2 regions of the Nocardioides segetis genome follow, and region 1 is predicted to be linked to the other one. Evidence: predicted binding sites of a transcription regulator. Region 1 holds the regulator's gene; the other holds the start of a gene.
The links. The regulator HrcA, encoded in region 1, represses chaperone genes, less so after heat shock. The targets are predictions, from matches to a motif close to TTGGCACTCGNNNNNNNCGAGTGCCAA.
Positions count from the first base shown of each region.

Region 2: groES (co-chaperone GroES) is a predicted target of HrcA. The motif match lies at 1,718-1,744, and genes of this name have one in related genera.

Region 1 covers NZ_JBNINR010000013.1:50,308-53,510, forward strand. Annotated here, with positions in the region: gene ACPZVR_RS19365 (MBL fold metallo-hydrolase) at 1-465, opposite strand, end outside; gene ACPZVR_RS19370 (hypothetical protein) at 521-1,264, opposite strand; gene hrcA (heat-inducible transcriptional repressor HrcA) at 1,503-2,528, shown strand; gene dnaJ (molecular chaperone DnaJ) at 2,542-3,203, shown strand, end outside.
Region 2 covers NZ_JBNINR010000022.1:44,079-47,281, forward strand. Annotated here, with positions in the region: gene groL (chaperonin GroEL) at 1-1,231, opposite strand, end outside; gene groES (co-chaperone GroES) at 1,325-1,618, opposite strand; gene ACPZVR_RS23985 (MMPL family transporter) at 1,822-3,203, shown strand, end outside.

The sequences.
Region 1 (3,203 bases):
CGCGGACTCCTCCACGAGGTCGCCCACGAGCAGCACGTCGGCGTCCGGGACGCGGACGACGAGGTCGCCGGCGGTGTGACCGCGTCCGGGATGGACCAGCTCCACCTGCCGGTCGCCGAGGTCGATCACCGCCGCGCTGGAGAAGGTGCGGTCGGCTGGCGGTGCCGCCGGATCGGTTCGCGCCGCGGCCTCCTCGGTCGCGTGCACCGGCGGGTCGTCGTACCGCTCCCGGAAGGTGGCGTTGCCGAGGACGTGGTCGAAGTGGTCGTGGGTGTTGACCACGGCGACGACCGCCCCCGCCCGGAGATCGCCGATCGCCGCGATCGCGGCCCGGGCCTCCGCGGCGCTGGACAGCGTGTCGACCACCACGAGACCGCGCTCACCGCCGACGACGGTCAGGTTGACGTCGTACGACGGGACGCGGCGCACCCAGACCCGGTCCGCTACCTCGGTGAAAGCCGGCACGGGGTCAGGGTACGGGGGTCGGCCGGCGCGCGGGTGCCGGTCGCCCCGGCCGATCTCAGCACAGCCCGGCGTGCAGCTCCGTGCGCAGCAGGTCACCCAGCTCGGCCGCGGACGCGGCGGGGCGAGGGAAGCGCAGCTGCGCGCTGTGGGCGCCGGTGAGGTCGACCCAGTGGAGGGTGACGCCGGCGGCGTGCAGGTCGGCCAGCTGGACGCCGACCACCTCCCCGAGCCGGGTGTGGGTCATCGAGGAGACGGCGCGGCGGAGCTCGTCTTGGTGACAGAGGTTGGCGTGCTCGGTCGAGCGCTGGAGGAAGCCGCGGTTGAGGTCGTGCTCGGTGTCGGCGAAGGCGCCGAGGGGCACCCGGACACGCGTCTCGTCGGGCGCGTGCTCCGGGGCGCTCGCACGGGAGAGAAGGGCGAAGTCGAGGTGGATGCCGACCCGCATCCGGACCTCGTCGCAGCACTCGCACTGCTCCAGTCCGAGCGCCTCGAGACGCCCGGAGAGGGTCAGCGTCGCGTCGCGGTCGGCCGAGCCCGGCGCCCCCAGGCCGCTGGTCAGGGTCAGCAGGGCGCCCCGCCGGTCGGTGGCCGCGGTGGCGAGCGCCGAGTCGGCGGGACAGGAGAGAAGCGGCCGGCCGCCGTGGTCCTGCATCTCCAGGCCGGCCGGGTCGAGGCCGCCGGCGATGGTGTCGGGGTCGTCGATGCCGTCCACGACCAGCTGGACCTCCGCGGGACAGGCCAGGATGCTGCGCGCCGCGGCGGCGATGCGTCGTACGTCGAGACCGGGGTCGACCGTCATGACCTCTCCTTCGCCCGGACCTGGTCCGGGCTCCTCCAGAAGTTTAGGTGAGCCTAACCTACTTGATCGCGGCGCGGTGCGGAAGGGCGGCCTCCCCTGGTAGGGGCGCAGCGTGCGCGGCGCGGGGCACGCGGCACGGAAGGCGGCGGTCGCGGGCGCGGGCGCTAGGATTGGCACTCACGGCGACGGAGTGCCAGATCCGGCCGTGCCCGCCCGAGACGACAGCCAGGAGGTGGCCATGCAGGAGGACCGCAGGCTCGCCGTACTCCGCGCGATCGTCGAGGACTACGTGGCGACCGAGGAGCCGGTCGGGTCGAAGGCGCTGGTCGAGCGCCACCACCTCAACGTGTCGCCGGCGACGATCCGCAACGACATGGCGGCGCTCGAGGAGGAGGGCTACCTCCATCAGCCCCACACGAGTGCCGGGCGGGTGCCGACCGACAAGGGCTACCGGCTCTTCGTCGACCGGCTCTCGACGGTCAAGCCGACCTCGTCGGCCGAGCGTCGCGCCATCGCCGGCTTCCTCGAGGGGGCCGTCGACCTCGACGACGTCGTGCACCGCTCGGTGCGCCTGCTCGCCCAGCTGACCCGTCAGGTCGCCGTGGTGCAGTACCCCACGCTGTCGCGCTCCACGGTGCGCCACATCGAGGTCGTCGCGCTGACGCCGACGCGGTTGCTGCTGGTGCTGATCCTCAGCTCCGGCCGGGTCGAGCAGCGCCTCGTCGAGCTCGACGCCGACATCGGCGACGACGAGCTCGGCACCCTGCGCTCCCGGATCAACCTCGCCGCGACCGGAGAGGTGATCGCCGACGCCGTCGCCGCGCTCCACGCACTCGTCCCCGACGGCGAGGGAGCCGAGCCGGCGACCCCGCCGACGGTCGCCGTCGTCGAGACCCTCGTCGAGGCGATGAGCGACCACCGCTCCGACGAGCGCGTCGTGGTCGGCGGCACCGCCAACCTGGCCCGCTTCGGCGACAGCTTCGAGACCTCGATCCGACCCCTGCTCGAGGCGTTGGAGGAGCAGGTCGTGCTCCTTAAGCTGCTCGGCGAGGCCACCAGCGGCGGCGCGGTCACGGTGCGGATCGGCGCCGAGGGGCCGATCCAGGAGCTGGCCTCGACCAGCGTCGTCGCCACCGGCTACGGCCCCGACGACGCGCTCGCGGCGCTCGGGATCGTCGGCCCCACCCGCATGGACTACCCCGGAACGATGGCGGCGGTGCGCGCCGTGGCGCGCTACGTCTCCCGCATCCTCGACGAGAGCTGAGAGAGCACATCACGTGAGTCAGGACCCCTACGAGCTGCTCGGCGTCGGCCGCGACGCCGACGCCGACACCATCAAGAAGGCGTACCGCAAGCTCGCTCGCCAGCTGCACCCGGACGTCAACCCCGACCCGGAGAGCCAGGAGCGGTTCAAGCAGGTCACCGCCGCCTACGAGGTGCTGTCCGACCCCGACAAGCGGGCCGCCTACGACCGCGGCGGCGACCCGTTCGGCGGCGGCTTCGGCGGTCAGGGCGCGGGCTTCTCGTTCACCGACATCATGGACGCCTTCTTCGGCGGCAACGCCGGTGCGGGCGCCGGACGCGGGCCGCGGCCACGGATGCGGCGCGGCCAGGACGCGCTCATCCGGATCGAGGTCGAGCTGGCCGAGGCCGCCTTCGGCGTGTCCCGCGAGCTCAAGGTCGACACCGCCGTGCGCTGCACGACCTGCGGCGGCGAGGGCGCCGCGCCCGGCAGCCACCCCGTGCCCTGCGAGTCCTGCCGTGGAGCGGGTGAGGTCGCCCACGTGCAGCGCTCCTTCCTCGGCGAGATCCGCACCCTGCGGCCCTGTGCCGCCTGCCGCGGCTTCGGCACCGTGATCCCCGACCCGTGCCGTGAGTGCGCGGGCGACGGCCGGGTCCGCTCGCGGCGCACCCTCACCGTCAAGATCCCGGCCGGCGT
Region 2 (3,203 bases), on a different contig from region 1:
GGACGATGCCCTCCTCGATCGCGGCGCGCGTCGCGGAGACGGCGTCCTCGATCCGGTGCTTCTTCTCCTTGAGCTCCACCTCGGTGTGGGCGCCGACCTTGATCACCACGACGCCGCCGGAGAGCTTGGCCAGCCGCTCCTGGAGCTTCTCGGTGTCCCAGTCGGAGTCCGAGGCCTCGATCTCCTTCTTGATCTGCTCGACGCGGCCCGCGACCTCGCTCTCGGCGCCGGCCCCGTCGATGATCGTGGTGTTGTCCTTGGTGACCACGATGCGGCGGGCCTGGCCGAGCACGTCGAGGCCGACCTGGTCGAGCTTGAGGCCGACCTCGGGCGAGATGACCTGGCCACCGGTCAGGATCGCGATGTCCTGCAGCATCGCCTTGCGGCGGTCGCCGAACGCGGGCGCCTTGACCGCGACGGCGTTGAACGTGCCGCGGATCTTGTTGACGACCAGCGTCGAGAGCGCCTCGCCCTCGACGTCCTCGGAGAGGATGAAGAGCGGCTTGCCCGCGGCGATGACCTTCTCCAGCAGCGGCAGCAGGTCCGCGATGGCGCTGATCTTGCCCTGGTGGATGAGGAGGTACGGGTCGTCGAGGACCGCCTCCTGGCGCTCCGCGTCGGTGACGAAGTACGCCGAGATGTAGCCCTTGTCGAACTGCATGCCCTCGGTGAACTCGAGCTCGGTCGAGGGGGTGTTGGACTCCTCGACCGTGATGACGCCGTCCTTGCCGACCTTGCCGAAGGCCTCGGCGAGCAGCTCGCCGATGTGGCTGTCGCGCGAGGAGACGGTCGCCACCGAGGCGATGTCCTTCTCGTCGTCGACGTCGCGGGCCGCGGCCTTGAGGGCGTCGGCGACCGCGCCGGCGGCGGCGTCCATGCCCCGCTTGAGGCCCATCGGGTTGGCGCCGGCGGCGACGGCGCGCAGGCCCTCGTGGACCAGCGCCTGGGCGAGGACGGTCGCGGTGGTGGTGCCGTCACCGGCGACGTCGTTGGTCTTGGTGGCGACCTCCTTGGTGAGCTGGGCACCGAGGTTCTCGAAGGGGTCGTCCAGCTCGACGTCGCGCGCGACGGTCACACCGTCGTTGGTGATCGTCGGGGCGCCCCACTTCTTGTCGAGCACGACGTAGCGGCCCTTGGGGCCGAGGGTGACCTTGACGGTGTTGGCGAGGGCGTCGACACCGCGCTCGAGCGCGCGCCGGGCGTTCTCGTCGAACTCCAGGATCTTGGGCACTGCTTACTCCTTGGGTGTGGAAAGCCGAACGCCCGGGACGTCGAGCACCGGATCACTGGTGCGGGACGTCCCGGGCGGCGTGAGGCTTCGGGATCAGGCCAGGACCGCGAGGACGTCGCGGGCCGAGAGGATGAGGTACTCCTGGCCGGAGTACTTGACCTCGGTGCCGCCGTACTTGCTGTAGATGACCTTGTCACCCACGGCCACGTCGAGCGGAACGCGGTTGCCGTTGTCGTCGATGCGACCGGGACCAATGGCCAGGACCTCGCCCTCCTGGGGCTTCTCCTTCGCCGTGTCGGGGATGACCAGACCAGAGGCGGTGGTCTGCTCGGCCTCGAGGGGCTTGACGACGATCCGGTCCTCGAGCGGCTTGATGTTGACCGACACGATGTCGACCTCCACTTTCTAAGACGTCTGTGTGTCCTGCAGGGCGTCCTGCAGCTGTCCTGCACTGGCACACTCGCGGTGAGAGTGCCAGAAACGAAACTAGCACTCTCCGCAAGGGAGTGCCAGAGCACGCCCGCAGGAGGGCGCGATCACGACCAAAGTCGGTTGACCTGACGTCGGGGCAGGCCACTAGCGTTCTCGACATGTTTGCTGCGCTGGGCCGCTTCGTGACCCGTTTCCGTTGGTATGTGATCGGCGCGTGGGTGCTCCTCGCCGTGATCGTGGGCGCCACCGCGCCCGCCCTCGAGTCCACCCAGGACAACTCCGAGTTCCTTCCCGACCACTACGAGTCGATCCAGGCGCTGAAGCTGCAGGAGGACAAGTTCTCCGACGCCTTCTCCCCGGGCGCGATCCTCGTCATCGAGCGCGAGGACGGTGGCGCGCTCACCTCGGACGACCAGACCGCCGTCGCCGACCTCACCCAGGAGCTCGCGCCGACCCTCGGCACGAAGACCTTCCAGCAGATGGTCATCGCGCAGAACGAGGTCGGCGAGCCCAACCTGTCCGAGGACGGCACGGTCATGTTCGCGATCATCCCGCTCGCGGACGGCGCCACCGGCTTCGACCCGCAGGCGTTCGACGACGCCGAGCAGCTCCGCGACGACATCGACGAGCTGACCGAGGGCTCGGACCTCGAGGTCCGCGCGACCGGCGCCGTGCCCCAGGGCCTCGACTCCCAGGAGTCGAGTGAGAGCACGCTGCTCATCGTCGGCGTCGCGACCGTCGTGCTCATCGTCGGCCTGCTCGCCCTCATCTTCCGCAGCGTGCTGATCTGCCTCCTGCCGATCGTCGTGGTCGGGCTCGTGTCGTCCATCGCCACCGGCGCCATCGCCTGGGCCAACGACATCTTCGGGCTCAAGGCCGACGCCTCGGTGCAGCAGATCCTCATCGTCGTCCTCTACGGCGTCGGCACCGACTACATCCTGTTCTTCCTGTTCCGGCACCGCGAGCGGATGCGCCAGGGCGCGCCTGTCAAGGACTCGGTCGTGCACAGCCTCGACCGGGCCGGCGAGGCCATCGCCTCCGCCGGCGGCGCCGTGATCGTGGCGTTCATGGCGCTGATCCTCAGCTCGCTCAGCATCTTCCGGGCCATCGGCCCCGCGCTGGCGATCGCCGTGTTCGTGACCCTGCTGGCGGCACTCACCCTGGTGCCCGCCGTGGTCTCGCTGCTCGGCAAGGCGCTGTTCTGGCCGTCGAAGTCGTGGCAGAAGGAGCCCAAGCACGGCACCTTCATCAAGCTGGGCAACACCGTGGGCCGGCGCCCCGGCCTCACCGCGCTGGTGTCGGGCGGTGCGATGACGATCCTCGCGATCTTCGCCCTCAGCTTCAGCCCGTCCTTCGACTTCAACTCCAGCCTGCCCGAGGGCGTCGAGTCGACCGAGGCGATGGAGACGTTCCAGGAGCACTTCTCCGCGGGCGCCGCCGAGCCGGTGCCGGTGCTCGTCGACGCCGAGGGCGCCGAGGTGACCCCCGCCCAGCTCGAGTCGTTCAAGAGCGCGCTCGGCGAGGCCAAGGGCGTCGACCA